DNA from 3 places in the Marinomonas sp. 63XJN7_7_ISO-PGPR-S23-202 genome. Region 2 is predicted to be linked to each of the others. Evidence: predicted binding sites of a transcription regulator. Region 2 holds the regulator's gene; each other region holds the start of a gene.

Region 1 (10,521 bases), 2.4 Mb from region 2:
ATCATGCAGGCATTGATAGACGCGGGATCGGGGCCAATTTTACGTTGAAACGGTGCCAGTAGTTGATTGGCGCGTGCGCCGATAATACCGGGTTGCAGTGAAATGCGCTGACCCTGATCGAGGATGCGATGACCTTTCCACTGGTCGGACAACTGGAGCAATACGGAGTCGGTTACCGCCTGTCCAGACAAACTCGTGCCCGCCGCTCGAAACGTTACCGGCAAATTCCGCGCTTTCGCCTCTTTGAGCACCAAACGAACTTCGTCTTCGTTGTTCACTCGGACCACTAACTGAGGAAGCAAACGATAGAAGCTCGCATCTGTACCGTAGGCAAGGGTACGCAGCGGATCTCGAATCAATCGAGACTCGTCTATCGTATTTTTCAGTGATTGATGGATCGCATCGTATTGGGCTTTTTTATCCGTCATTGCAGGTGAAGAAGTCATATAACGTCCCATTGTGAATGGTCTTGCTAAGCCGTTTTCCTTGAAAACCAAGCAAACAACTCAAAGCATTTTATTATTTTAAAAGAGTACGACTGGACAAATACATCGACAACCCTTTTAATTGGTCATACCAATTTACCGTGAATATAGAGCAACAATAGAAATCAAGACTGCTTTTGTCAAGTGGTTAAATTGGCGATATTTAATGAATTTTAGCGACATTTTTGATTGGTTTTACCACTTTTTCACTTATGCACAGAAAATAACATCGCCATATCGAATGAGACCTTTGCACTATGTCACGAGCGACACCAAGGCACGGCAAAAAAGAAGAGAAAGCGGAGTTTATCCCTATAAATGAGCATTTTAAGTCTGTTTTTAACAAAGTATTGGCAAGCGCAGTAGTCGTGTAAAAGTCTCAAAATGTATAAAAGACAAATAGGTCAGACCACTATAAAAAGTTAAATAGAAACAATGTGTTCCATACCATCCTTGAGCTAAAAAGGAATAACAAGATGACGTCCGACTCATTCAGCCGTGTAAAACCACCAAAAATCTCCGATATCATTATGCAGCAATTGGAAAGCATGATCCTTGAAGGCAGCTTTACGCCAGGGCAAAAATTACCACCAGAACGGGAGTTGGCCGCCCGCTTTGAGGTATCTCGCCCATCACTCAGAGAAGCCATTCAAAAGCTAATCGCACGGGGAATTTTATTCAGCCGACATGGTGGCGGTACTTACGTAGCAGACAACATTGGCAGCTCATTTGCGGATCCATTACAAGACCTGCTGTGTGCCCATGACGAGTTTTTATACGATCAATTGGAGTTTCGCGATGCCTTGGAAGGTCTATCATCTTATTATGCCGCCACGCGAAGTACCGAGGCCGATAGAGCCAAATTGACTCGATGCTTCCATGCCTTAGCCGAAGCGAACCAAGCACAAGACTTTGCCCTTGAAGCAAAGCTTGATGCCGACTTTCATATGATCATTGCAGAAGCCGCCCACAATATTGTTTTGCTGCATACATTACGCAGTCTATACGCCGTGCTTGCTAGAAGTGTCTCGGCGAACTTGCAGAACCTGTTCAAACAACCTCAAGCAAGACAAGTGGTAATGGCACAACACAAAACCCTTTATGAGGCCATCATGGCGGGGGATGGCAATGCCGCCCGAGCGGCCGCACACGATCATTTGGTCTTTGTGGAAGATCATCTATTAAACAGGCAAAAAGAAGAAACGCGCATTCAGCGCTCATTACGTCGAAATGAACACCAGCCGCCCCATTAATTATCTTGCAGCAAACCAAACATTGTTTTTTATATTTTGTCGATAACACCAATACAAAGTGATGGCGCGAGCAACAAACAAAGCGGCTTGGCTTAACCATAAACCATGGTTCCCGAGCCCTTGAGACAGATACCAAACCGGAAAAAAGACGCCTAATACGCAGAGAATCATGGTGTTTTGCATCTGTTTCACGCTGGTTGTACCAATAAATACACCGTCTAACATAAACGACCAAATACCCAACAGAGGATAGCTAATCAGCCAGGGTAGGTACAGATCCGCATCGTTCCGAACACTTTGAACACTTGTTAATAAAGCAATGATTTGATTGCCAAAAATCCAAAAAATAGCGACTAATATCAACGCCGCAAGTAGGGCCCAATAGGTAGAAAGACGCATAACTTTTTGGAAATTGGCTTTATCTTTACGACCATAGGACTCACCACATAATGCTTCAACAGAAAAGGCAAAACCATCTAACGCATTCGATATGATCATTAAAAACGTCATTAACACCGCATTCGCCGCCAAGATATCATCTCCCTGACGCGCCCCTTGTGCGGTGAAAAAGAGCATCACTAACAAAAGTAAAATCGTCCGTACAAATAGGTATCGGTTTACTTGAATCAAGGCAATATACGCCCGCCATTTAGCAAGCGCCTTCAGCGGTACTTGACCAGAAAAGCCTTTTAAGCGGAAAAATGCCAGACCAATAGCAATGGTCACGCCAAGATATTGAGCCAGTAAAGTGCCCCAAGCGACCCCATCACTGGCCATGCCCATATGATAGACCGCGATGTAATCGAATATCATGTTCGCAAGGTTAATCGCTAATAACATCCAAAGTGGGCCTTTGGAATATTGCACACCGAAAAACCAGCCAATTAAGGCATAGCCCGCTAATACCGCAGGCGCACTGAAAATTCGTATCTCACAATACAATCGAGCCCATGGTGCGACATCAGCACTGGGCGACATTAGATCGATCGCCAGATCAATAATCGGCCCGCGAAATAGAATCAGCATTAAGCCAATAAACACTCCCATCAACACCGATTGCAATAATAGCTCTCGAACGCGCCGATCATCTTCTTGGCCCATGGCTTGCGCTGTTAATCCAGTGGATCCCATGCGCAAAAAGCCAAACGCCCAAAACAGGAAGCTAAAGATACTACCGCCAATCGCCACGGCACCAAGAGGCGTTGCGCTCCCTAGATGACCCACCACCGCGGTATCCACCAAACCGAGAAGTGGCGTAGTGATATTCGACACCATGGGCGGCCAAGCCATTCGCCAGATTTTTTTATGAAGAAGCGCATCAACTTGATAGGAATAACGCAGCTTTTGAAAAGATTTTTTGAGCACTGGGAACGGATCCTTGTGGATAATCGCTATATTGTGGATAACGGCAATACTATACACATCGCTCTTTTTCAATCGCCAATGTGGAAAATAGTCCTAGTTATACATAATTAACGCACTTTTTTGCAGTAAAAAGCGCAATTTGGCGTGAAACACACCATGAAATGTTTATTTTATGAACTGACACTGTGTTTATCCACAGTATTGAGAAGAAATATCGATCAGACCAAGTTTAACATAGAGGGATAACCGATTCTTTTTTCCACAATTATCTCTCAAATCAATGGAAAATTTGCTAAAATCACTGCTCATTTTTATACACAGTGAGACCTTTGCACGATGTCACGAGCGACGCTAAGACGCGGCAAAAACAGACGAGAAAGCGGAGTTTATAGCGATAAATGAGCATTTTGAGTCTGTTTTTAACAAAGTATTGGCAAGCGCAGTAGTCGAGCAAAAGTCTCATAGTGATTTCATGGAAAAGATACCGATGACAACGACTAATATACCCGTTTATGGCGAAGGCGATGGAACCTTACAAGCGGTTGGTGGTTTAACTGGGCTACAAACCCTAGTCGAAACCTTCTACCGCATCATGGGAAACACCCCTGAATTTCGCCCCTTGTTTGATATGCACCCTAGCAATCTTGAGCTAACCATCGACAAATTGGTGTCTTTTTTATCTGGCTGGATGGGCGGCGAAAAGCTATTTTCGAAAAAATATGGGCCAATCAGTTTACCCCAAGTCCATGCACATTTAATCGTCACGGATAAAGAAAAAGCCATGTGGCTCAATTGTATGGCAGCCGCATTAGACGAACTCGGCTACCCAGATGACTTAAAAGCTTACTTGCTCCCCAAACTCGAATTTCCAGCAGAACGCATTCGACAAGTAAGCGCGGCGAGACATAATTAACAACCCCTCTCTAACCCTCCCCTTGAAAGACAAAAGGGGAGGGAACAAACAGCCTAAGCTTCCCTCTGTTAAAGGGGAGACTGGGAGAAGGTTTCAGGCCTTCACTTCCTTACTGACAGATACGTCCAAACGCTTCGCTAAACGAACCAAATTGGCTCTGTCCATCGATAAAAATCGTGCCGCTTGCGCCCAATTACCATCAGCATCCAGCAAAGCACGATGTATTAAATCTCGCTGATAAGCATCTGTTTTTTCACGTAAATTTATGGGCTCTTCAAATGCGTTTGAAACGCTTTCAACTGTATCAGAAATAGCCTGTTGCTGTTTTTTAAAAGTGTTATCTATCTGTAACCCTGTTAGGTGTGCGGGTGTAATGGTGGTAATCCCTGTTGGCACCGCCGCTTTAGCATAGAGCGCGGCTCGCGAGATCACATGCTCAAGTTCACGCACATTACCAGGCCAATGATAACTCTCCAGCAATCTCATGGCTGATGCCGATAAGGTAAGCTGCTGCAAGCCCAGCTTGCGACGAAAGCGCTCAGTAAAAAAGCCCGCTAATAAAGGCACATCGCCTTGCCGTTCTCTTAAGGGCGGCACTTGAATTGGAAAAACACTTAGGCGATGGAAAAGATCGGCACGAAAACGATGCTCCGCGACTTCCGTTTCTAAATGACGATTGGTCGCCGCAATGACACGCACATCGATTTTGCGAGTTTGATCTTTACCCACGGCTTGAATTTCTTGGTTTTGAATCGCTCGAAGTAGGGTTCCTTGCACCTCCAAAGGCAGCTCGCCAATTTCATCCAGAAACAAGGTGCCGCCATCAGCCAAAAGAAATTTGCCTTCACGATCTCGATCCGCCCCCGTAAATGCCCCTTTCACATGACCGAATAATTCGCTTTCGATCAGGTGTTGCGGAATCGCCGCACAATTCACATACACCATGGGGGCCGATGCACGACTTGAGGCTTGATGAAGAGTCCGTGCCACCAGCTCTTTGCCCACCCCCGTTTCACCTTCAATTAAGATAGCGAAGTCGGAAGGGGCAACCAGTTTGATTGCTTGGATCAAGGCTTTCATACCATCGCTTTGCCCAATCATTTCCATGTGACCATCTTTTTCATTAACCTGCTTGTTCATGGCTTGTAATACATGTTCAGCACGTTGGGATTTGTTCTCTAACTGCTCCATCAGTATTGCCGTATTAAGCGTCATCGACGCCATGCTGCCGATGATTTCTAAGGCACGAGAGTCGATGGAATCAAACACATAGGGCTCGATACTGTCTAACGTCACAACCCCGATCAGTTTGCCTTCCACATACAAAGGCACACCCATGCAGGAATGCACAGGAAGGTTTTCATCATGGCCAAGTACCATGCCATCGTAAGGATCAGGAAGGGCAGAGTCTGCGGGAAAGCGTACCGGATAATGCCCAGCACAGATTTCATTAAGTCGCGGGTGCTCTGCAATAATAAAGCGCCGACCCATTAAATCATCCGACAAGCCCCGCTGGGCAATCGGGGTTAACACTCCGTGTTGATGAACCAAGAGCACCACCGCATCGCAATTGATGGTGGCTTTTACCGCGTACACTAATTGCTCAAATCGATTGGCTTGGGTCACCGCACTGGCTAAATCCAGCGCAAAACTCAATAGGGCATTATTCGACACTTGCTTCATAGCGTTCTCATTTTCTGGTCAAATCTAGGTGAATTTCAATATAGGTCATAATGACATATTTGAAGTGTTATGACTTGATATAGATCAGGTCATTATGACCCTTTTAAAAAACTAAAATCCAGTAATAATTTGAAAAATAAGGAATTAATTTATTGGCACAGCTTTCGCTATAACAAGAGTAAATCAAACCGTAACTGTCCAATAACGAGGGCTATCTGATGTTATCTCAACAGCACATCGACACAGTAAAAGCGACCATTCCACTTCTTGCGTCTGCGGGTACTGCCATCACAGAGCATTTTTATAACCGTATGTTTACCCACAACCCTGAGCTAAAAAACGTCTTCAATATGACCCATCAGAAGACTGGCCGTCAGCCTGCGGCCTTATTCAATGCGATTGCTGCTTATGCCACTTACATCGACAATTTAGAAGCATTAACCAGCGCGGTAATGCGCATTGCCCACAAACACACCAGCTTCAATATTCAACCTGGACAGTACGATATTGTCGGTCATCATTTGATTGAAACTCTGCGTGAACTGGCACCCGATGCCTTCACCAAAGAGGTCGAAGAAGCATGGACTGCTGCTTACGTTCAGCTTGCGGAAATTTTTATCAAGGTGGAAGGGGATTTATACAAAGAACACGCAGCACAAACGGGTGGCTGGGAAGGCTTCCGTCGTTTCCGTGTGGCATCCAAAACACCAGAATCTGAATTGGTCACCAGTTTTGTCTTAGAGCCAGTAGATGGCCAAGCGGTGATCGACTTTCAGCCAGGCCAATACTTGGGCGTGAAGCTACATCCTAAGGGCGCAGAATTTGATGAAATTCGCCAATACTCTTTATCGACAATGGCCAACGGCAAAAGCTACCGCATCAGTGTCAAACGTGAAGGTACAGGCGATACAGCGGGCATCATGTCCAACTACTTACACAACCATATTGAAGTGGGCGATGAAATCGACGTCATGCCACCAGCAGGGGACTTCTACTTCCAAGACAAAGGCACACCTGTGGTCTTGATCTCAGGCGGCGTGGGCTTAACACCAATGCAAGCAATGCTAGACACTCTTGCCAAACAGAACTATGGCCAGCCTGTGAGTTACTTGCACGCCTGTGCCCATGAAGGACTACATTCTTTCAAAGACCATGTTAACGGCTTAAAAGGTGCTCTAGATTTGTCTGTATATACTTGGTACGAACGTGCCCATGAGTTGGCTGACAGTGAGTTTGAAGGCTATGTGCAGTTAGACGATATCAAAGCGAACTTGCCTCTGAGTAATGGCGAATTCTACTTGTGTGGTCCAGTTGGTTTTATGATGTTTGTGAAGCAGCAATTGCTGACATTAGGCGTGGAAGCAGATCGTATTCATTACGAACTATTTGGCCCACATCAAGAGGTTTGATAACCCCTCCCTAACCCTCCCCTTAAATAAGGGGAGGGAACAGAAAGCCTATACACCTACCCCTAGTAAGAGAGAGGTGTATATGGTTTACAACTCACCGCTTACCCGCCAACGACTCTTGGCCGAGTTTCAGTGCTTGATCTTGTTGTTCAACGCTAATGAAGGCTGGACGTGAGGTGATGCGTTCAATATAAGCGTCAACGACAGGGTTCGTCGTAATCAATCCAAACATACGACACCATTTCAAGCTGATACCCCAAAGGATATCAACAGCGTAAAGCTGTTCTCCCAGTAAATAAGGGCCTTTAGCTATTTGATCGAACACAGTTTTTAGCATTTTGCCAAAACTACCGTAGGACGAGTGGAGAGCATCAACGGGAGAACGATTAAAAGCTTGATCGACCATGGCGGGTTCAAAACTGCTGCCTTGATAAGCCATCCAGCGTAAATAGGCACCGCGTTTAGGATCACTGAAGCCAGGTGCCAACCCTTTTTCAGGAAACAGGTCAGCCAAGTATAGGTAACAAGCCACTTGTTCGGTCACAACGGTCCCCTTATGGACAAGCGTAGGGAATTTACCCAAGGGGTTTATAGCCAAAAATTCCGGTTGCTGATTTTCTCCTGCTGTAAAATTCAGAACTTCCATCTCATAGGGTATGCCTAATTCTTCCAGCAGAACCCAAACGCCAGTGCCTCGGGTTTGTGGGGCGTGGTATAGAGTAATAGTGTCGTTGTTGCGAAGAATGTTGCTCATGTCAGTTGCCTCAAAATTTGTTGTAAGTAATGGTGACTACATGAGCTATGTTAGAGACTAAAGCTGCCATCTTATGTCAGGTATTTCCTTTATACTGGCAAAATAAAATTCGCTTGGCACTATAAAGGAGAATCTCATGCGAGCCAGCCGAATACTAAAACTTCTGATGATGTTACAGTCCCATGAAAAGGTTACCGCTCGTGCCTTAGCTGACGCCTGTGAAACGTCGATCCGTACTGTGTATCGGGATATCGAAGCACTTAGCGCAATTGGGGTCCCAGTTTACAGTGAACAAGGAGTACAAGGTGGCTATCGGCTGTTACACGGTTACCGTACTCGTTTAAACGGGCTTTCTGCCAATGAAGCAGAAATATTGTTTCTGGCAGGTTTATCTGGCCCAGCTCAAAAGATGGGGCTAGACACGACGCTTGCCGATGCGCAATTAAAACTAAAAGCCGCGCTGCCGGAAGACTTAAGACACGAGGCGGATCGCTTACAAAGCCGATTTTTATTGGATGCTCCGAACTGGTTTTCTGACGATGAAAAGGTTGCCTACTTGCCAAAGTTGATGACAGCCGTGTTGGAGCAACGGCTTATTGCCATGCAATATCAGAGTTGGAAAGGAGAAATAAAGCGTCAGCTCCAACCTCTGGGCATCGTTTTAAAGGGCGGACAGTGGTATTTGATCGCGAAAGTAGACAGTGATATTCGGACATATCGCGTATCCCGTATTGAATTGCTGACGTTACTAGATGAAAACTTTGAACGCCCCAAAGACTTCAACTTAGTCGCGTTTTGGCAAGATAGTTTACGTCGTATGGAAACACTCCAATTTCCGATTATCGCCGAGGTGCGCTTAACGGTGTTGGGTGTGAAGATCATGCAACACGTGTGCTCTTCTTATGCTATGAATCAGGCAACGATTGAACCTGTGGATGATTCGGGGTGGCATCGTGCTAGGTTTCCAGTGGGAGACACACCATATGGTTGTACTGAGCTGTTGCGTTTTGGGGCGGAACTAGAAGTCCTTGGCCCACCAGAACTGCGCTTGGCGATGGAGGAATTGGTATCGTCTTTGGCTACGCTTTATCGCTGACATGCATCTCTAGGCTAAGCAATGCACCGATAGACTAATTCCTGAATCATTAAGAACAATCAACCCTCTCGCTTAAACGGCAGCATTTCATGGGTATCTTGATGATATTCCCGCACGGCTTGGGCTTCTTCTTCGCAGAAGTTGCCAATGGCTTCGCGGAAGCCTTCGTGGGCGATGTAGTGGACGCTATAGCTGAATACTGGCTCGAAACCACGGGCAATTTTGTGTTCCCCTTGAGTGCCTGGATCAAAATGCTGTAACCCTTTTTCCAAGCAAAACTCGATGCCTTGGTAGTAGCACGCCTCAAAATGCAGGCAATCCACCTCTTCCACACAGCCCCAATAGCGGCCATATAAAGAATGATCATCGAAGAAACACCAAGAAGCGGCGATTGGCTCGTCGTTCTTATAGGCTTGCACTAAGAGAATCTGCTCGCCCATGGTTTCAGCTAATAGCCCGAAAAATTCGCGAGTCAAATAACCTTGCTGTCCACGTTTGGCATAGGTGGATTGATAACACAGGTAGAAAAAGTCGATTTCCGCTGGCGTTAGTTCACTGCCCAAGGTCCGCGTCAGTGTGACCCCTTGTTTAGCCACTTTATCACGCTCTTTACGAGCCGCTTTACGCTTGCGACTGGCAAAGTGCGAAAAGTAATCTTCCATGTCTTGATAGCCCCGATTATACCAATGGAACTGGCAAGAGATACGCTGCAGCAAGTCTTCATTATGACGAAATAAATCCGCATGTTCTGGCTTGGTAAACAACAGGTGCCAGCTGGAAAAGCCGCGTTCTTGGTTCGCTTGGGTCATAACATCCGCAAGAGCAGGGTACAGATGGGCAAACTCAGCATCATCCCCCTTTGGGTCCATATGGGAGAATAATCGAACGCCCGTCACTGGCGAAAACGGCACCGCCCAAATACGTTTCGGAAAGTAGTGCATACCATAGCGTTGGTAGGCATCCGCCCACGACCAATCAAAGACAAATTCTCCTTGGGAGTGCGTTTTTAAATAGGTCGGGGCAATGGCAAGAGGCGAGTCATCCTCGTTCATCACCAGAAGATATTCAGGATACCACCCCGTACCGTCGCCAATGCTGTGACTTTGCTCCAAGGCTTTATGAAAAGCAAACTGCGCAAAAGGATAACGGGTCTCACCAATGGCCGCTTGCCATCTTGCTTCACCTATTTGATCGACCGAATTAAACCATTGCGCTTTCATACCGCTTTCCTTTTTACTCATGTCGCTGAATCACTTCACAGATTAACCAACTTATGTCACCGATTAGTCAGCGGCTTTCATTTGCTGACGCATTTCGTCCACCAAGCTGGCGGTTTCTGGACGTACCTGACGCCACAGGTAGAAAGACTCAGCGGCTTGTCCGACTAACATGCCAAGGCCATCGGCTCCCGTCGCGCCGCGCTCATAAGCCCATTGCAAAAAGATGGTTCTCTCTTTGCCGTACATCATGTCGTAACACCAAGTCTGCTGGCCAATCAGCTCGTCTTTTAGTGGCGGTAAGTGACCCGATAGACTCGCCGATGTGCCGTTGATGATGACATCA
Region 2 (10,521 bases):
CAACCAACAGAGACAAGCATACCGCCAATGATACCCGCCGCCGAAAATACAAAACTAAGCAAAGGCAAGGAAATCACACCAGCAATAAATCGCGGCGCAATCACACGACGTAAAGGATCCACCCCCATCATTTCATAACTGGAGAGCTGCTCTGTTGCCTTCATCAAACCTATTTCGGCAGTAAGCGATGACCCAGCTCGACCAGCGAACAACAACGCCGTCACCACAGGTCCCAATTCACGTAACAAAGACAAGGCTAACAATTGACCAACAGACCCTGATGAGCCAAATTTTGCCAAAATACTATAACCTTGTAGGGATAATACCATTCCGATAAAAGTACCGGATACAATGATAATAACCAGAGACAGCACGCCCACTGAATACAACTGGCGAATCAAAAGATTAATAGATTCCCCTAATCGAACAGGTAAACGCACAAGACTTTGAACAATAAATATTCCCGCTCTTCCAACTGCCTCCAGCCAATCTAAAAAACCAGCGCCCAAAGAAATCAAACTATTTATCATCTTTGACTCCTCTGTTCATCAGCAACACTTTCCGGATAATGAAATGGAACAGGACCATCAGGCTCCCCATTTAAGAACTGTTTTACTTGCGCATCATCAGAGGCACGAATATCGCTGGGTGTCCCTTGAGCAATGACATAACCACCAGACAAAATACAGACATGATCTGCAATGGATAAGGACTCTTCTACGTCATGGGACACCACGATTGAAGTAATACCAGACCCATCATTTAATTGACGAATCAGCTCGACTAGAACCCCTTTAGAAATGGGATCTTGACCCGTAAATGGTTCATCAAACATAACCAACTCAGGGTCCAATGCGATCGCCCTAGCAAGAGCGACACGTCTAGCCATCCCCCCTGACAATTCAGAAGGGAATAACTTTGCCGCACCTCGCAACCCCACGCTGTGCAATTTCTCGAGCACAATACCTTCGATTTTACTCGCATCAAAATTGGTATGTTCTTGCAGAGGAAAAGCGACATTTTCAAAAACAGACATATCACTGAATAAGGCACCACTTTGAAAAAGCATACCCATTTTCTCTCTGACTTTATATAAATCTGAACGAGACAAAGAATGAATATCCTGCCCATCAACAAAAACATGACCACTGTCTGGATAAAGCTGCGCAGCGATTAGCTTTAAGAGAGTCGTTTTTCCGGTTCCACTTGGCCCCATCACAGCGGTGATTTTTCCACGAGGAATATCCAGCGACACATCTTCATATATCACCCTCTCCCCTCTTGAAAAGCGAAGATTCTGTACTTTTATATACCTATCCAGCACGGACTCACCTATCCTTTCCCAATATAATAGTTGCTGATACTAACACTCGCCCTTATAAAATAGAATCGCGCAATAAACGGAATCGAAATTGTTTCAAAGATCAAGTCTTGAATTTACACAGCAAACCTCATTAAATGGGACATCTTTTTGATTCGAGAGTAAATAAGAGGTTATGCTGCTGTTTTCCGCTGCTCTAATTGCAGGCTTAGTCTTGCTGGTTATTAGTTCTGATAAATTCATTGAACATGCGGCACTCGTTGCCGAAAAACTAGAAGTGAGCCCCATTGTTATTGGAGTAATCTTGGTGGGACTGGGCACCTCTGCGCCCGAAATGGTTGTGTCGGCGATTGCATCATTTGATAATGCGCCAGGCATTGCTATCGGTAACGTATTAGGTTCTAACATTGCCAATATCGCGCTGGTTTTCGGCGCCACTCTGTTGTTCTCCGCCGTCCCGGTTACGAAAGATTTGATGCGTAAGGAGGTCCCCCTTGTTTTAACCATCACCCTGGTTACTGGCTGGTTACTTCATGATGGTACCTTAAGTTTTTCAGACGGTATCGTATTAGTTTTCATGTTTATTATCATGATGATCGTCATGCTAAAAGGCAGCAAAAACCTTGAAGAGCAACTTTCCAGTGAGCTCCCCGAGGATGATGGCAGCCCTGTCGGCAAATCCCTATGCATTTCACTTGTCAGTCTAGTGGTTCTGATAGGCAGCTCGAAACTGCTTGTTTGGGGAGCCATCGGTATTGCTTCCGCTCTTGGTGTCAGCGACATGGTGATTGGTTTAACTATCGTGGCCGTCGGCACCAGCCTACCTGAGCTAGCTGCATCAATCAGTAGTGTACGTAAAGGCCATCATGATATCGCCATTGGCAACATCTTAGGTTCAAATATGTTCAACTTGGCGACAGTGTTACCACTGCCCGCGTTAATCGCACCAGGCGTGATTGATCAAACCACATCGGGACGAGATTTCTATTGGGTTCTAGGTTTAACGGTTGCCTTGTCCTTACTCATCTATGGATTTGCCAAAACCAAAAACCAAAGCATTCCTCGCTGGATAGCCATTCCCTTACTCGTTTCGTACGCTGTCTATATTTTCTTCGTTAGCACAGGGGATTCTGTCTAATGATCAAAGCAAGCCACAAAAAACTACTACTGGGGGCTGGCGGCATTGCGATCGTTACTCTTTTTTTCTGGGCTGGCTCATCTGATAATAAAAATTTGCTTCAAACCGACAATCTGAGTAGCACCCCCGATTACTTCATTACAAAAATACACGCCACAGAATTTGACCAAGATGGCAAACTGATAGAAACCTTAACCGCAGATAGAGCTCTACATTACAACAAAGGTGCAAGGACACTTCTCGAAAACCCAAAGGTAAAAAGAGTTGAAAAAACGGGGAACTGGGAAGCACAAGGAAAAAAAGGGATAATTGAAGATGGCAGTAGTGATATTCTACTAACTGATGATGCATCAGCCGTAAAACATTACGTAGACTCACCAGACATCACACTAACAGCGGACAATATTCGTTATTTAGATAAACAGCAGTCACTTACGAGTACAGGAAATGCAAAAATATACTCAACACAAGGCGAAACATCTGCCGATGTCATTGTCACTTATATCAACACAGAAGAAGTTAAAATGACAGGATCTGTAAGAGGACAGTATGAAGCAACACATTAAGGTATGTACTTTCTTAGCCGGCTTATTCGTAAGCCAATGGGTACTAGCGCTTCCAGATGATACAAGCAAACCATTAAATATACAGTCCAATCAAGCCCATTTTGATCAAAAAACAGGCGAAGCCGTCTATACAGGTGACGTATTTGTAAAACAAGGTTCGATTGAAATTCAAGCCCAGTATCTGAAAGTCATCACCAATCCTAAGACGCGTAAATTCACCGAACTCATTGCAACGGGCCACCCTGCCAAATTTAGCCAACAAATCGATTGGCAAGGTAATATGATGATTAGTCGTGGTAATAAAGTCATCTATAAAACCGCTCAGTCCAAAGTGGAAATTTTTGGGGACGGCTACTTAAACAGAATGGATGACAAAATCACCGCCGACCATATTGTCTACTACATCAAAAATGGCACCTTCAGCGCCGAGAAAGAAGGATCAGGCCGAGTTTCCATGACGCTACAGCCACAAACCGAAAAAAAACAAGCATCACCACAGAAAAAAGAGAAGTAAATGGCCGTTTTAGAAGCAAAAAATCTCGCAAAAAGTTATAAAAAACGCCAAGTGGTTAAAGATGTTTCCCTCTCTGTCGAATCAGGCCAGGCGGTTGGCTTACTCGGACCGAATGGCGCGGGTAAAACAACCTGTTTTTATATGATCGTTGGCATGGTCACCAATGACGCCGGCGGCATCTTTATCGATGGCCAGGACATCACCAAATATGCCATGCATACCCGTGCTCAAAAAGGCATAGGCTATCTCCCGCAAGAAGCGTCTATTTTTAGAAAAATGTCGGTAGAAGACAACATTTACGCCATTCTTGAAACACGAAAAGAGCTTAATAGAGCCCAAAGAAAAGAGCGATTAGAAAGCTTATTAAAAGAATTTCATGTTACTCACATTCGCTCTAACTTGGGTATGGCGCTGTCTGGGGGGGAGCGTCGCCGAGTTGAAATCGCCCGGGCACTCGCGATGAACCCCAAGTTCATATTACTTGACGAGCCATTCGCTGGTGTGGATCCTATTTCAGTGGGCGATATAAAGCTCATTATCAGGCATTTACAAGAAAGTGGTATTGGTGTGTTAATTACCGACCACAACGTCAGAGAAACTCTCGACATCTGTGATAAAGCCTACATTGTTGGTAATGGACACATCATCGCATCAGGGGATGCCGATACCGTTATCAACAACGAACAAGTGAAAAAAGTCTACTTAGGTGACGACTTCCGCTTATAACCTCTTATTTTTGCAACTCAAAGGGAGTAACATGCATAACTTGTTCCATCTTTCTTACTTTCAACTTAACGATAAAAGAGTTGCTCTATGAAGCAGTCTTTACAATTAAAGCTTGGTCAACAACTGACCATGACGCCACAGTTGCAGCAAGCCATTCGTTTACTGCAGCTTTCAACGTTGGATCTTAAACAGGAGATCCATGAATTTTTAGAGTCTAATCCGCTACTGGAAATTGATGATGAGGAATACACTTCTAGTGATGCCCCATCAGCATTGAAAGAACGCGATAGTGATAGCGACAACACACACGCGTCTGAAAAAAAGGTTGAGTCAAACAGCAGCGAAGAAGCAAAGGTCGAATCAGAATGGACCGATAGTATTCCAGAAGAGCTATCCATTGACAGCGATTGGGACGATACCTACCAAAATTCAGCAGCGTCTGTCAGCCACTCCAACAGCTATGAAAATGATGGGGATTTTGAAAGTCGTAACGCACCAGAAGAAAGCATTCAAGACCATTTAATTTGGCAGCTCAACCTCACCCACATGTCAGATAGGGATATTGAGATTGCTTACGCCATCATTGAGTGTGTTCAGTCCGATGGGTATTTAAGCATTTCCCCAGATGAAATTTGGGAGTCATTGACCTCTGAACTTGAAGACCTTGAGCTTGATGAGGTCATTGCGGTTCAACACCGCTTACAACGTTTTGATCCCGTTGGTGTATGCTCTATTGATCTGCGTGATTGCTTGTTAGTTCAATTAGAACTGTTCCGCGAGCACCCTTTGTATAAGAGCACCTATAATTTAGTAGACAACTATCTCCCTCTGCTTGGTAATCGAGATTTCACTCAATTAAGCCGAAAAACAAAACTAAAGGAAGAATCGCTCAAAGAAGTGATTGAACTGATCCAGCAACTTAATCCTCGACCAGGGTCCATCATTGACACGGACGATACCGATTATGTTATCCCCGATGTGTCTGTACGAAAACGCAATAACGTCTGGCAAGTTGAACTGAATAATGACGCTCTGCCACCGGTTAAGATAAACGAAACCTACTCCGCCATGGCAGCAACAGCTTCCACATCAGAAGATGTCACGTACATCAAAAACTCCTTGCAAGAAGCAAAATGGTTCATGAAAAGCTTGCAAAGCCGCAATGAAACTTTACTAAAAGTCACTAGTTGCATTGTGAATCGACAGATCGACTTCTTCGAACTCGGTGAAGAAGCTATGAAACCTATGGTGCTTCATGATGTCGCAGAAGAGGTCGGCATGCATGAGTCTACTATTTCTCGAGTAACCACACAGAAATACATGCATACTCCTAAAGGCATTTTTGAGCTGAAATATTTTTTCTCCAGTCATGTCAATACCGCTTCTGGAGGGGAATGTTCTTCGACCGCTATTCGAGCTATGATTAAGAAGCTCGTTAGCGAAGAACCAGCCAAAAAACCGCTTAGTGACAACAAACTAGCCAGTATTTTAGCGGAACAAGGTATTCAGGTTGCTAGGCGAACTGTAGCAAAATATCGTGAGGCGATGAATATTCCGCCTTCCAATGAACGCAAACGACTCATCTAATACGGATACATTTCTTTATGCCTTTGAAATCTATATTAAAAGCTGAACTCGTTATCGCCAAACAAGATATTATCAGCAAGAAACGCGTACTAGAAAGTATTGCTGAAGTTGCATCAAACCGGTTACATTGCGACAACGAAGCAGTTTATGATGCATTACTAGGACGTGAAAAACTTGGCAGTACTGGCATAGGCAATGGCATTGCCATCCCCCATTGCCGTTTGGAGAGTGCCAACCACACAGCTCTAGTTGTCATGTCATTGCAATCCGCCATTAATTTCGACTCCGTGGACAAGAAAAATGTGGATTTAATTTTTGCTTTGATTGTGCCGCCAAGCGAATGCGACAACCATTTATCGACCCTATCAGAAATTGCCGAGCTGGCGCAATCTACCGAAAAACTCAATAAATTAAGAGCGGCCGAGACCAATCAAGCCCTTCTTACTGAGTTAGAATCATTATTGAATTAGATTTAATCTTAATTAAGGAAAAAGGTATGTTGGAAGAGTCTGTCACCATTATCAACAAACTTGGCCTTCATGCACGAGCCGCAGGAAAACTAGTCGAAACCACTTCTCGCTTTTCTTGCGATGTTACCATCGAGAAAGACGGGCGTAATGTCGATGGTAAAAGCATTATGGCAATGATGATGCTAGCTGCTGGCAAGGGCACGGACATCACCATTAAAACCAATGGTGAAGATGAAGAAGATGCCATCAAGGCCATTATTGCATTAATCAATGATCGCTTTGGGGAAGATGAATAAGGACAACAATGCCAGATAAAAATACACTCGCCCACCTACAAACGGTCACAGAGTCTTTAGAGTCTGGCGCCACATTACAAACGCGCTATTTATTAAATGGCGCTTTACCCGCACAAGATGTTGCTAGCCTTTTAGAATCCTCTCCCCCTAAAGAACGTAAGCAGCTTTGGGAACTCATTGAAGACAAAAACCAAGGCGAGGTTCTTCAATACCTAAACGAAGACATACGCCTACAGTTTCTAGAGAATATGAGCACCCAGCGGGTGGTTGCCGTATCTGAACACTTTGAAAGCGATGATTTAGCCGACTTACTGCAACACCTGCCAGACAAGGTGGTAAGTGAAGTCCTCTTATCCATGCCTCCTCAGGACAGACTAAGAGTTGAGGCCTTATTAAGCTACTCGGAAGACTCCGCCGGTGGCTTAATGAACACAGACACCATTACCATTCGCCCTAACGTCACCTTGGACAGAGTATTTCGTTACCTTCGACAATATAAACAAATTCCTGACATGACAGATAGCCTGTTAGTTGTCAGCCGCTCAAACCGACTTTTGGGAACGCTTCCCTTAGCCAAACTCCTAGTCTGTGATACAAAAACCACTGTACGAGACATTATGGAGACAGACCACACCGCCATCCACTCAGACACATCCGTAAGCGAAGTCGCCCAAGTGTTTGAAAAAATGGATTTGGTCTCCGCCCCCGTTATTGATCGCAGTACGGGAAAGCTACTTGGGCGTATTACCATTGATGACGTGGTCGATGTTATTCGGGATGAAGCCGAACACTCCATGCTCAGTATGGCCGGTTTGGAAGACGACGAAGACACTTTCTCGCCAATCATGAAAACCACTCGCCGTCGTGCTGTTTGGTTAGGAATCAACTTAATCACCGCCTTTATTGCCTCGTACGTCATCGGTCTTTTTCAACACACTCTCAACCAAGTTGTTGCGCTGGCCGTTTTAATGCCCATTGTTGCCAGCATGGGAGGCATCGCCGGCTCTCAAGTTCTTACTTTGGTCATACGCGGGATCGCCTTGGATCAGATTGGCTCTGCCAATATGCGTTGGTTACTAAACAGGGAACTGATTGTTGGTTTACTCAATGGTCTTCTTTGGTCAACCGTTATTGCCATACTGACAGCAGTTTGGTTTGACAACCTCAAGATTGCCTATATCATTGCGGGGGCGACCATCATCAACCTTTTGATTGCCGCTCTTACTGGAACTCTTTTACCAATTTTCTTAAAAAAACTTGGTATCGACCCCGCCTTAGCGGCCAGTGTTATTTTGACTACCGTGACCGATGTAGTCGGCTTTTTAGCCTTCCTTGGTCTCGCCACCATTTTTTTAGTATAGGTTCCCATGACTGACTTTGATCAATTTAATGAAGACGACATCCCTAAGAGTAAAACGCAGATCAAACGCGAAATGGAAGCCCTGCAAGAAGTCGGTAAGAAACTGTTAGCACTGAGCAAAAATCAGCAAAAAAAAGTTGTGATGTCAGAAACACTCAGAGATGCCCTTGCCGAAGCTGATCGCATCAAGCAACGAGAAGCGATGAGAAGACACTTACAATACATAGGCAAGGTAATGCGTACCGAAGACCATGAAGCAATTGCCAAGCAAGTTGCCATGTTTGATACAACCTCAGCTGCCTATAACAAATTATTCCACCAACTGGAAATAAAACGCGACGAATTGATCGGTGAGCATAGCAAAGAAGTGCTATCACAATACCTAGAAGATCATCCAGGATTAGAAGACATCCAACTGCTGAGACAGCTTATTCGCCAGTCTCAAAAAGAGGTATCCGAAGATGGCAAAACCACCAACCGCAAAAAGCTGTTCCGCTTTCTTCGTGATGTTGAAGAAAAGAAACTTGGACTAAAAGAGTAACCTCCCTCTTTGTTAGCTTACTTTACTAACCTGACAGATTGTCATCAACATCATCGCTTAAAGCAAGATAAAGGCTCTCTTGAGCCTTTATCAATTATTATGAACTCAATACTATTTGCTTAGCTTGTAAAGCGTCGGTGCTCTAAACAGGGCATTTTAGTACGACATGTCTGTAGACTGCTTTTGTCTATCTCTCCCACAAAATACCCTGGCTCTTCTTGCAACTGTTTCAACATCTCACCATTTGGAGAATATAAAACACTGTGCCCATAGGTTTGACGCGTCTGAGTATGCCAACCACATTGATTCACCCCCATAACAAAGCACTGATTTTCAATGGCCCTGGCTGCCAGAAGAGTATCCCAATGGGCCTTACCAGTCACGTAGGTGAAAGCGGCTGGAACAAGTATAAGCTCCGCGCCTTCTTTGGATAGCCGTCTAAAAAGTTCAGGAAAGCGTACGTCATAACAGATGGTCAGCCCTACTTTAAAACCATCGACTTCAAATATTTTGACTTCCAAGTCTCCAGGCTCGATGTAATCGGACTCGCGGTAAGACCCTGCTTTATCGTCCACAGACACATCAAACAGATGAATCTTATCGTAGCGCTGTACCAATTCACCATTGGGGTCAAAGACCATACAAGACTGACGCACACGCTGATTAGCAACAAGCTCTCCCCCCTCATTGACAAGACTAGGATGAGAGCCAACCACTAAATACACCCCATAATTGCGGGCCCATTCAGCCACCTCTCTCAACAACATTCCTTGATCATCAGATTCGGCAAGGACACGCATACCTTTGCCATTGAACAAAAAAACATTCTCAGGCAGCACGATAACTCTTGCGTCATCAGCTGCGGCTTTGACGACCCATTTCTTAACCTCTTGCAGATTTTCGTTAAAATCTGCCCCACTGGTTAGCTGAATCGCCGCAATACGAAGGGTTTCCGTCATCTATTCGATCCTTTTTTAAATTTGTGGACAATTGGCGTAAGAGTAGGATTACCAAACGGCCCTTGAACCTTATACTGAACGCTGGTCACTTTGGAAATTTGATCACCTATCAACTTATCGGTTAAATATAGCAACCCAGCGATCTGAGGAGTCGACCAGATCAATCCAGCCAATGGCAACGTGCCGCTAATCGGCAAGGTGGCCGTTAACACCTCATCCAAGGTCTCATTGACAATGTTAGCTTTCCCCTCAATGGATAAATCTGCCGATGGAGAAATTATCGATAAAGGTGTCGTTGTTTGTATAATACCTTTATTAACAACAAAGTCTCCATTAACGCTATCGAAGGTCAGACCCGGCTCAAAGAGATCAGAAAAGTCCAGCGATAGCCGACGCGTCAATGATTCGACATTAAATATACCAAAGACTTTAAGAAAGACAGGCATATCATCCACTTTTGATGCGTTACCATCAGACGCGGAAAACGCAATACGCCCAGAGACCGTCTTTCTGTTGAACTCAAACGGGTTGCCTTGCCAAGCCAATGACACATTAATATCGTATTTTTGTGATGTGATAAACGCATTTTTAGCGAACTTTTTGGTCAATTCCGCTAAATTTTCACCTTTAATAGCCATCGACAATTCAACTTTTGAGCGCGAACCATCATCAACCCATAACAAGCGACCATCGAAACTCCCTTGTTTTAAAGAAGAAGACAAAGGGTCGATTCGTAATTCATTACCATCACTCTCAATCGTAAGATTCCAGTCTCCATAGGGCCTTTGATTAATAAACAACTTATTAATCGATAAATACATACTAGGGATGTCATTAGCATGTATTGGCGGCTCACTTATCGTATTTTGCTGATTAGCGGCCTGATCTTTCTTACCTTTCTTATTCGCAGTACTGGGCGCTGTTGTCCAATTCAAATAACCAATACGTAATCTGGGTTTATTCTTATAAGTATCCAACATGAAGTTCATCTCATCAGAGGCAACTTTTAGGGTTTTATCTCCATCACTATAAGTCACTTTCAT
Region 3 (10,521 bases), 2.2 Mb from region 2:
ATTGCGCCGTATCTTTTTCCTTTTATGATCCCTACATTGCGCTCTATCACCAATGATATGCCCTTAATCATAGAAGAAGACCTGACAGAGAACCTCCGCCCTAAGCTGCGTAATGGAGAATTGGATGCCATCATCATCGCCCTACCTTTTCGCGAACCAGATGTGGTGACACAACCTATCTATGAAGAAGAGTTTGTGGTGTTGATGCCTAAAGACCATCCTTGGACAAAGTTGTCCCACATTCAAACAGATCAACTGTCAACCGATAACCTACTGTTACTAGGTAAAGGACATTGTTTTAGCGAGCAAGTATTAGAAGCGTGTCCCATGGTCAAAGAGGACGAGTTCGGTGAAGGACGAACCATCGTCAATGGTAGCTCTTTAGAAACCATTCGCTACATGGTCGCCTCAGGACTGGGCGTCACTGTGTTACCAAAATCGGCCGTGACCAATATCGATAATAGCCTGCTGGAAATTCGGCCTTTTGCGGACCCTGTCCCCAAACGTACCGTGGCACTTGCCTGGCGTGCCAGCTTTCCACGCCCTAATGCCATTGACGCAGTAAGCCAATCCATCCGTGAAGCCAGTAAAAAGCTCGAGCTATAATCATTATGATGGATGATCTCGACACGCAAGATGTCAGAGAACTCAAAGGTGTTGGCAATGCCATGGCCGAAAAGCTGGAGAAACTGCATATTAACACGGTGCAGGATTTGCTATTTCATCTGCCCATTCGCTATCAAGACCGCACTCGTGTGGTACCCATAGGGCAGTTACGTTTTGGCGATGAGGCCGTTATAGAAGGGATGGTGACGGACTGCGAAATAAAAATGGGGAAACGCCGAAGTCTGTTGTGTCGCATGAAAGATGGAACGGGCACCTTATGCCTGCGTTTTTTTCATTTCTCTGCGGCGCAAAAGAAGCAGCTTGAGTCGGGAAAAAAGATCCGTTGTTTTGGCGAAGTACGTCGTGGCAGTACTGGCTTTGAGATGTATCATCCAGAATACAAGCTCATTGTCGAAGGGGCGACATACAGTGAGTCAGATCAACTCACGCCCATTTACCCCCTGACAGACGGACTCACACAACCCAAAATTCGCCAATTATGTGAACAAGCTTTAGAGCGTCTCACACCATATAACTTAAAAGAATGGCTACCGGACGAGATTCGCCAGCCATTCAGCCTACCCAATTTAGCGGATGCCATTCGCTTTTTGCACCACCCTACTACCGATGCAAACTTAGAGCAGCTTAAAGCGGGGGCACACCCAGCCCAATATCGCTTGTCATTTGAAGAATTGATGGCCCATCAATTATCCCTGATCGGAAAAAAGCTCAAGGCCAAAGAAGACAAAGCCATTCAGGTCACAGAAAGCGGCAGCTTAGCGCAACGCTTACTCAGCCAACTCCCCTTTTCGCCGACCAATGCTCAGCAACGCGTCTTTCAAGACATACTGCACGATCTAGCTTCAGGCCACCCCATGTTACGCTTAGTACAAGGAGACGTTGGCTCCGGTAAAACACTGGTGGCGGCCCTCGCAACGGCTGCCGTCGTTCAAGCAGGTTTCCAAGTGGCCATTATGGCGCCAACCGAAATTCTGGCCGAACAGCATTTAGCGAATTTTACTCAATGGTTTGTCCCTCTAGGTTTAAAAGTTGCTTGGATGGCCGGCAAGGTCAAAGGTAAAGCTCGTGAAAGTGAACTGGCTGATATTGCCTCCGGTGCCGCACAAATTGTCGTGGGCACGCATGCCCTATTTCAAGACAGTATCGAATTTGATCGTCTTGCTCTGGCGATTATCGATGAGCAGCACCGCTTTGGTGTGCACCAACGCATGGCATTGCGCGAAAAAGGCCTAAAACAAGGCTTTCAACCTCATCAATTAATCATGACCGCAACGCCCATCCCTCGCACATTAGCCATGTCAGCCTATGCCGATCTTGACTGTTCCATCATTGATGAACTCCCCCCCGGACGCACCCCAGTCAATACCATTGTGGTGTCCGATCAACGCCGAGGTGAAGTCATAGAACGCGTCAAACAGGGCTGCCAAGAAGGCAAACAAGCCTATTGGGTATGTACTCTCATAGAAGAATCAGAAGCCTTGCAATGCCAAGCAGCTGAAGACACAGCGATCTTGTTACAAGCACAACTGGGCAATCTAAAAATTGGCTTGGTACACGGTCGCCTCAAGGCACAAGAAAAAGCGGACATTATGGCCCGTTTTAAGGCTGGCGAGCTGCAATTACTCGTCGCAACAACGGTTATCGAAGTGGGCGTGGACGTACCGAATGCCAGTTTAATGGTCATCGAAAACCCAGAACGTCTCGGTTTAGCGCAGCTTCATCAATTACGCGGCCGAGTCGGCCGAGGGCAAGCCGCCAGCCATTGTGTGCTACTTTATAAAGCACCACTTGGTGAACAGGGCAAGGCTCGACTATCGACCATGCGAGAAACCAGCGATGGCTTTAAAATTGCCGAAAAGGATTTGGCGTTACGCGGCCCAGGTGAGTTGCTGGGCACCAGACAAACAGGGTTGTGGGAATTCAAAGTCGCCGATTTACAAAGGGACAAAGCCCTACTCGATGATGTACAAAAAGCGGCCGTGCTATTACATCAGCGTTACCCAGAGCGCATTCCACCCATTCTATCTCGCTGGTTGCCCGACCACGCCCGCTATTTAAACGTCTAGTGAATCCCCTCCTAACCCCTTACTAATGGGAGAGGAGCCTTTTATTGAGGCATTTCCAGTTCCCTCCCCTTATTTAAGGGGAGGGTTAGGGAGGGGTCTAAGAAGTTCGCGTGTTTATATTTCGTTTGCAGTGCAAATGCACCACAAGTTTAGTGGCTGCTGTAAACATTTAACGAATATTGACCACCGTGGTATTTTTTACTTCTTCCATCGCAACATAGGTTCGAGACTCTCGAACGTGGGGCAAGGTCAACAAGGTTTCCCCTAACAATTGACGATAAGTATCCATATTAGATACGCGAGCTTTTAATAAATATTCAAAATCCCCCGCAATCAAATGGCACTCTAGAATCTCTGGAATCTCAGAGACCGCCACCTTGAATTCATTAAATCCCTCAGGAGACGTGGTTTTTAAACGAATCTCGACAAACACCAGTAGCCCAGCCTCGACTTTTTTCGGGTCAACTAGAGCACAATAGCCCGTGATGTAGCCATTACGCTCTAAGCGACGTACCCGTTCTAAGCAAGGCGTTGCACTCAGCCCAACTCGGCTGGCAAGTTCAACGTTAGACAAGCGACCATTATCTTGCAATTCTCGCAGTATCTTTTTGTCTAAGCGGTCAAGCGGTTTGGTTGAGTTGTCCATTTTGCATGGATCTCCTTACATCACACGAAAGTTTTCTTAAGTCTATCATGGAGATGGCAACTTATGGGAAACGCTTTTCATCAATAGAGCAAGAATAAAATACGTGCGCTTTAATGGGAAAGATAGCTCTCATGCACCAATAAAGACCAATGGTGAAAAAAACGCACAACGATGATACATTTCGTATCAATTCTCGTTTTCCCCATCGTTTTTACCATTTTGCTTGCCCTATAAATAAGCATTCAAAACTTACTAAACAGCCAACAAAGAGCAACAAAAAAAGCAAAAAATATGCAAATAACGTAAAAAAACAGTCATTTTACTCTTGACTGAGCCTGTGAAAGAGGCATTATGTATCGCGTAGCAAGCATTTTTCAGGTAAATGTGCTGCTTACTTTTCGAAAAATATAAATAAATGTTGGCAACTGTTTTGCATAATCCTTACTAATTCTTGGATATTGTAAATTTTTTGAGAATAACATACTAAAATATGAATATGCCTGGGAGGCGAAAAGATGAAATCGAACGTTGGCAAAATACTCTCAACTGCCGCTATTACTGCTGCTATTAGTACAGGTGCCGTCGCAGGGACACTTGATGATGTAAAACAAAAAGGCTATCTGCAATGCGGCGTAAGTCAGGGTGTACCCGGTTTCTCAAACGCAGACAACAAAGGGAATTGGTCTGGCATTGATGTCGATGCTTGTCGTGCTGTCGCTACGGCTATTTTCAACGACCCCACAAAAGTAAAGTTCACACCGCTTTCTGCTAAAGAACGCTTTACCGCATTGCAGTCTGGTGAAATCGATATGCTCTCTCGTAATACCACCTGGACATTTACTCGTGATGTATCACTTGGCCTCGATTTTACCGCCATCACTTTCTATGATGGACAAGGCTTTATGGTTCATAAAGAACTAGGTGTTAAATCTGCTAAAGATCTAGACGGTGCGACAGTCTGTACACAATCAGGCACCACGACGGAATTAAACATGGCCGACTTTTTCCGTAAAAATAACATGTCTTACGTGCCCGTCATTATCCAAAAGGCAGACGAGGCTGTTGCCGCTTACGACTCTGGCCGTTGTGACGTATTCACCACAGACAAATCTGGCTTAGCCGCTTGGCGTACCAAACTCAAAAACCCAAGCGACAATATCATTCTTCCTGAAACCATTTCTAAAGAGCCTCTAGGCCCTGTGGTTCGTCAAGGAGATGAGCAGTGGAAAGATTTGGTGACTTGGGTGCTATTTGCACAAGTTAACGCAGAAGGAATGGGCATTAACTCTAAAAACGTCGCTGAAATCAAAAAAACAACGAAAGATCCCGCCGTTATGCGTCTATTAGGCGTGGATAGCGATATGGGTAAAGAGCTAGGTCTAAGCGCCGATTGGGCTTATAACGTAATCGCCAAAGTAGGTAACTACGGCGAGGAGTTTGATCGTAACGTAGGTAAAGACTCACCACTTGACTTGCCTCGAGGTTTAAACAACCTATGGACAAATGGCGGTATCATGTACGCGCCACCAGTTCGTTAATATAACTCTCTTCGGGTTATTACCCAGCCGCCTAAACTCGCGGCTGGGTGTCTTTCCTCTTTTCCTATACATCTGATGAGCAGTTATTGCCTGAACCAAGATGAATGATATAAACGACCCTAGTAAAAAAAGCTTTTTGTACGATGCAGGAACACGTTCTCTTGTTTTTCAAGTCGTACTATTAGCTATCGTGTTATACGTTTGCTATTACCTATTTAGCAACCTACAAGCCAACTTAGACAGTCGAGGCATATCCACTGGCTTTGGTTTTTTAAACGAGCCTGCGGGCTTTCCTATCCTCATTCACCTAATTAGTTATACCGAGGCAGATACATACGGACGTGCCTTTTTAGTTGCCTTAATCAACACCTTTGTCATTTCCTTGCTGGGTATTATATTAGCCACCATTATTGGCGTGATAATGGGACTATCCCGTTTATCTAAAAACTGGTTAGTGGCCAGATTGGCAACGGTTTATATTGAAACATTGCGTAATATTCCGCTGCTACTACAAATGTTCTTCTGGTATTTTGCCGTTCTCGCGGCACTGCCTACTCCCAGACAAAGTTATGAATTTGCCGATTTTTTTCTGAATAAACGTGGGATATATTCGCCGAATCCGATCGTTCAAGAAGGCTTTAGCATTGCCATTTTTGGCTTTGTGTTATCCATTGTCGCCTCCATCGCTCTTATTATTTGGGCGAAAAAGCGCCAAACTAGAACGGGGTTGTGGTTTCCTGCCTACTGGTCTTCTCTAGGGCTAATCATTGTTATCACCTTGTTAGCCTTTGCCATTGCAGGGTTTCCCCTAACATTTGATCTACCGCACCAAACACGTTTTAACATCAAAGGCGGCATGGTTTTACCGCCTGAGTTCGTCGCCGTTCTTGTCGCCTTATCCACTTATACAGGCTCCTTCATTGCGGAAATTGTTCGTGCTGGCATTTTGTCTGTCAATTGGGGACAAACGGAAGCCGCTCGCTCATTGGGTTTAAAAGATAATTTGACACAACGACTCATCGTCTTACCTCAAGCCCTGCGGGTTATTATTCCACCACTTACCAGCCAATACCTAAATTTGGCCAAAAACTCATCATTAGGAGCCGCTATTGCTTATCCTGAATTGGTGTCTGTCGTCATGGGTACGACACTCAACCAAACAGGGCAAGCAATCGAAACAATTGGTCTTTGCATGTTGGTATACGGTTCATTGAGTCTAAGTATCTCTTTGTTTATGAACTGGTATAACAAAAAAATGTCATTAGTCGAGCGCTAGGAGGCCAATATGGCGATTGAATTTAAACCATCCCCAAGCCTTCCACCGCCATCGAAATCGGTGGGTGTTGTCGCTTGGGTTAGACACAATTTATTATCCTCACCACTCAATGTCGTGTTAACGGTTTTCAGTCTGTACATTCTGTATTTGACGATTCCACCGCTTATTGAATGGGGAGTTATCAATGCCACTTGGACAGGTTCATCCAATAAAGCTTGTACTGGCGGCGGAGCGTGTTGGGCGTTTATTAATTCTTACTTTGAGCAGTTCATGTACGGCTTTTACCCTTCCGCGCAAACATGGCGGATCAATTTAGCCCTCGTGATTCTGATTCTTTTAGTGGCCATGTTTGCCATTAAAAAAATCAATAAGCTATACCTGACACTGGTTATTATCCTTGTTTACCCGGTCCTAGCTTACTACTTATTTTCTGGTGGTGTGTTTGGCTTAGTGCCCGTCGAAACGGCCAAGTGGGGGGGACTCTTCTTAACCGTGCTTCTGGGTGTTATCGGTATTGTGGCATCGTTTCCATTGGGGGTTTTGCTGTCTCTAGGACGTCGCTCTAATATGCCCGTTGCCAAATCCGTTTGTGTTATCTTTATCGAGACCATTCGAGCCGTGCCATTGATCACCATCTTGTTTATGGCATCGGTGATGATTCCACTGTTCTTGCCTGATGGATTAAATTTTAACAAATTGCTACGCGTGTTGATCGGTATTGTCCTTTTCTCATCCGCTTATATGGCGGAGGTCATTCGGGGTGGGTTGCAAGCCATACCAAAAGGTCAATATGAAGCCGCTGATGCAATGGGTCTGTCCTATTGGCAATCCATGTCACTCATTATTTTGCCTCAGGCTTTAAAGCTGGTGATTCCTGGCATCGTCAATACCTTTATTGGGTTATTTAAAGATACAACGTTGGTTTACATCGTGGGCATGTTTGATTTCTTAGGACGCATTCAAGCCGCTAACCACGATACAAACTGGTTAGGAACCACCGTCGAAGGGTATGTTTTCGCCGCTTTCGTTTACTGGATTTTCTGTTTTGGTATGTCCCGTTACAGCATGGCACTAGAGCGCAAATTGGAAACCGGACATAAACGAAATTAGTTAAGAATTTGAGGCCTTTATAATGACAGATAGAAACATGGCGCTTGCCCAACTAGAAGCCGGCGAGCAAGCAATCATTGAGTTTAAAGATGTAAATAAGTGGTATGGCGATTTTCATGTACTGAAAAACATCAACTTTAGCATCAAAAAAGGGGAGCGGATTGTCGTCTGTGGTCCATCAGGATCAGGAAAATCTACCATGACTCGCTGTATCAATCGCCTTGAGGAGCACCAAAAAGGGACTATCTCCGTAGATGGCATCGAAATGAATGATAACTTGAAGAACATCGAGACCATTCGTAAAGATGTTGGTATGGTCTTCCAGCATTTTAACCTGTTTCCACATTTAAGCATTCTGGAAAACCTGACACTAGCGCCTATTTGGGTACGTAAAATGCCCAAAAAGAAGGCGGAAGAGCTGGCCATGCATTATTTGGAGCGCGTAAAAATTGCCAACCAAGCATTAAAGTACCCAGGTCAACTTTCTGGAGGACAACAGCAGCGTGTGGCAATTGCTCGCGGACTGTGTATGCAGCCACGCATCATGTTATTTGATGAGCCCACTTCCGCCCTTGATCCAGAAATGATCAAAGAAGTACTTGATGTTATGGTGCAGCTGGCAGAAGAAGGAATGACCATGGTTTGTGTGACCCATGAAATGGGCTTTGCTAAAACCGTGGCTGATCGCGTGGTCTTTATGGATGCGGGAGAAATTGTGGAGGCCAATGAGCCCCATGAGTTTTTCAATAATCCACAACACGACCGTACGCAATTGTTCCTAAGCCAAATTTTGAACCATTGATACTGATTCCCTGTTAACTAAACAAATAGGATCAACAGCCTCACCTCGATGTTCCACCATGACGTTGGACATAAAGGCGAGGCTTTTTTATGCATTGTTCTATGGGACAAGGTTGCGAAACCTCAATATAATAGCCATGTCACTAATCGAGACCTTTATGCACTGGCAGAAACACCAGTGTCGATAAAAGGGCTCTTAACGATTGGCCTAACATGCAATTAAATCATCATCTGACACTTGCCTTGCACTACCGTTGGCAACCCTTAAAACAAATTAGCAAACAGCAAATTCCGGCGTCACTTTGGTTTTGGCTCACGACCAGTCAATCCATCACCGCAGAGTTGAAAAAAAGAGGCCAACTCACGGTAGAGGTTATTGAGGATGGTTGGGGAAAAGCAACGCCGCGTGAAAAACGACGACTCAACATGAAGCCACGCGATGCTGCGCGTGTTCGCACGGTATTATTAAAAGTCGATGGTCGAACCGTTATATACGCCCGCTCCATTATCCCAGCCAACGCCTTACGAGGTCATTGGCGACAAGTGAAACATTTGCACAATAAACCATTAGGCGGTTATTTGTTTAAGCATAGGGCACTTAAACGCAGCCCTATTGAGGTAGCGGCCCTTCCCAAAGGCTTATTTACCAATCACCATACCAAAGTCTGGGCAAGACGCTCTGTTTTCCAACAATTTGGCTCTGGTATCTTGGTCAGTGAAGCATTTTTCGAGACAATGGCATAACATAAAGGCGGCTTCGCCTAATTCTGACGACTAAATCAATGGACTCCCATGAACAAGCTTAAAGATTACGCCGACTTAACGCGTTTTAATCGTCCTATTGGCTCCCTACTCTTGCTGTGGCCAACCCTATGGGCCCTTTGGCTAGCGGCCGATGGCTGGCCCCAGTGGCATCTTATTGTCATTTTTGTTCTGGGAGTGTTTAGCATGCGTTCCGCAGGCTGTGTCATCAATGATTATGCCGACCGAAAAGTCGATGGCCACGTTGAGCGAACAAAGAATCGTCCTTTACCGTCTGGCCGTGTGTCCGAAAAAGAAGCGCTGGGGCTGTTCGCCTTTTTGGTCGTACTGAGCTTTTTGTTAGTGCTGTGTACCGATTTACGAACCATTTTGCTGTCTTTCGTCGGCTTAGGGCTAGCGGCACTGTACCCCTTTATGAAGCGCTACACCCACCTGCCCCAGTTATTTCTTGGCTTGGCGTTCTCTTGGGCGATTCCCATGGCATACAGCGCCCAAGGCGGGGATCTGCTAGACCCCAAGTTGTGGATGCTGTTTGTGGCAAACTGCTTCTGGACCATTGCCTATGACACCTACTATGCCATGACAGACCGACCCGACGATTTAAAAGTCGGCATTAAATCCACCGCGATCCTTTTCGGCAAATACGATTTACTTGTTATTCTCTGTCTACAAGGTCTGACGTTATCCCTGTTGGTCTGGATCGGAATATTGGCCCACCTTAACTGGATCTACTTTGTGTCGCTTATCATCAGTTTGGGATTATTTGGGATGCAATACCAAAAAGCCAAAGAACGTGACCGACAAGCCTGCTTCCATGCTTTCTTAGACAATAACCGAATTGGTTACTGTATCTTTATTGGCATCGCTGCTAGCTTACTATTTGTGTAATATATGGCGAATATGTGACATTTTCATATAACTGTCATACTAAGACGTTTTAATTAAACCGTTCCTGAGATGAGGGTAGATCCTGTGACCGGTAAAAAAGTATTAATCATTGATGATGAGTCTTCCATTCGCGAAATGATCGCCGTCGCCTTAGAAATGGCGGGATACGAATATATGGAAGCAGAAAATAGTCAACAAGCCCACGAAATCATTGTCGACCATCGACCTGATTTGATTCTCTGCGACTGGATGATGCCAGGGAGCAGTGGTATAGAACTGACTCGTCGCCTTAAAAAAGACAGTGCAACAGCGGAAATTCCCGTCATTATGTTGACGGCGAAAAGTGAGGAAGACAACAAAATTCAAGGGTTGGAAGTCGGTGCTGACGATTACATTACCAAGCCCTTCTCACCACGAGAATTAGTTGCCAGACTGAAAGCCGTGTTGCGTCGAGCCACCCCTCAAGGGGTAGATGAGCCAATAGAAATTGAAGGGTTAACCCTTGATCCTATTAGCCAACGCGTTACCATTGACAGCAAGCCACTTGATATGGGGCCAACGGAGTACCGCTTGCTAAAATTCCTCATGACTCACCAAGAAAGAGCCTATTCACGGGCACAATTATTGGATCAGGTATGGGGCGGTAATGTTTATGTGGAAGAACGTACCGTTGATGTACATATTCGCCGTTTACGTAAAGCCATTGGTAGCAGCCATGACTTTTTGATTCAAACCGTTCGAGGGACTGGCTACCGCTTCTCTCCGAAAAGGACTTAGTCATATAATATGAAAGCAGTTTGGCGAAGA

The links. Region 2 encodes sigma-54, which starts transcription at its own class of promoters, with help from an activator protein. Its sites were predicted from a motif close to TGGCACNNNNNTTGCTNT; they were not measured.
Region 1: the regulator sigma-54 is predicted to act here: its motif matches at 5,853-5,870, upstream of hmpA (NO-inducible flavohemoprotein).
Region 3: the regulator sigma-54 is predicted to act here: its motif matches at 3,759-3,776, upstream of AC0VYG_RS23465 (amino acid ABC transporter substrate-binding protein).

The regions. Positions count from the first base shown of each region.
Region 1 covers NZ_CM149677.1:77,434-87,954, reverse strand. The annotation lists gene AC0VYG_RS00410 (FAD-binding and (Fe-S)-binding domain-containing protein) at 1-446, opposite strand, end outside; gene AC0VYG_RS00405 (FCD domain-containing protein) at 962-1,738, shown strand; gene AC0VYG_RS00400 (MATE family efflux transporter) at 1,739-3,028, opposite strand; gene AC0VYG_RS00395 (group II truncated hemoglobin) at 3,591-4,016, shown strand; gene norR (nitric oxide reductase transcriptional regulator NorR) at 4,110-5,699, opposite strand; gene hmpA (NO-inducible flavohemoprotein) at 5,918-7,108, shown strand; gene AC0VYG_RS00380 (glutathione S-transferase family protein) at 7,203-7,862, opposite strand; gene AC0VYG_RS00375 (helix-turn-helix transcriptional regulator) at 7,999-8,958, shown strand; gene AC0VYG_RS00370 (GNAT family N-acetyltransferase) at 9,018-10,178, opposite strand; gene aroE (shikimate dehydrogenase) at 10,242-10,521, opposite strand, start outside.
Region 2 covers NZ_CM149677.1:2,890,122-2,900,642, forward strand. The annotation lists gene mlaE (lipid asymmetry maintenance ABC transporter permease subunit MlaE) at 1-530, opposite strand, end outside; gene AC0VYG_RS13425 (ABC transporter ATP-binding protein) at 527-1,270, opposite strand; gene AC0VYG_RS13430 (calcium/sodium antiporter) at 1,497-2,459, shown strand; gene lptC (LPS export ABC transporter periplasmic protein LptC) at 2,459-3,025, shown strand; gene lptA (lipopolysaccharide transport periplasmic protein LptA) at 3,009-3,539, shown strand; gene lptB (LPS export ABC transporter ATP-binding protein) at 3,540-4,265, shown strand; gene AC0VYG_RS13450 (RNA polymerase factor sigma-54) at 4,353-5,852, shown strand; gene AC0VYG_RS13455 (PTS sugar transporter subunit IIA) at 5,870-6,322, shown strand; gene AC0VYG_RS13460 (HPr family phosphocarrier protein) at 6,349-6,618, shown strand; gene mgtE (magnesium transporter) at 6,627-7,979, shown strand; gene yjgA (ribosome biogenesis factor YjgA) at 7,986-8,519, shown strand; gene AC0VYG_RS13475 (carbon-nitrogen hydrolase family protein) at 8,639-9,478, opposite strand; gene AC0VYG_RS13480 (YhdP family protein) at 9,475-10,521, opposite strand, start outside.
Region 3 covers NZ_CM149677.1:5,092,251-5,102,771, forward strand. The annotation lists gene AC0VYG_RS23450 (hydrogen peroxide-inducible genes activator) at 1-606, shown strand, start outside; gene recG (ATP-dependent DNA helicase RecG) at 612-2,693, shown strand; gene lrp (leucine-responsive transcriptional regulator Lrp) at 2,863-3,339, opposite strand; gene AC0VYG_RS23465 (amino acid ABC transporter substrate-binding protein) at 3,855-4,877, shown strand; gene AC0VYG_RS23470 (amino acid ABC transporter permease) at 4,978-6,153, shown strand; gene AC0VYG_RS23475 (amino acid ABC transporter permease) at 6,163-7,263, shown strand; gene AC0VYG_RS23480 (amino acid ABC transporter ATP-binding protein) at 7,286-8,065, shown strand; gene AC0VYG_RS23485 (chorismate--pyruvate lyase family protein) at 8,278-8,808, shown strand; gene ubiA (4-hydroxybenzoate octaprenyltransferase) at 8,857-9,714, shown strand; gene phoB (phosphate regulon transcriptional regulator PhoB) at 9,799-10,491, shown strand; gene phoR (phosphate regulon sensor histidine kinase PhoR) at 10,501-10,521, shown strand, end outside.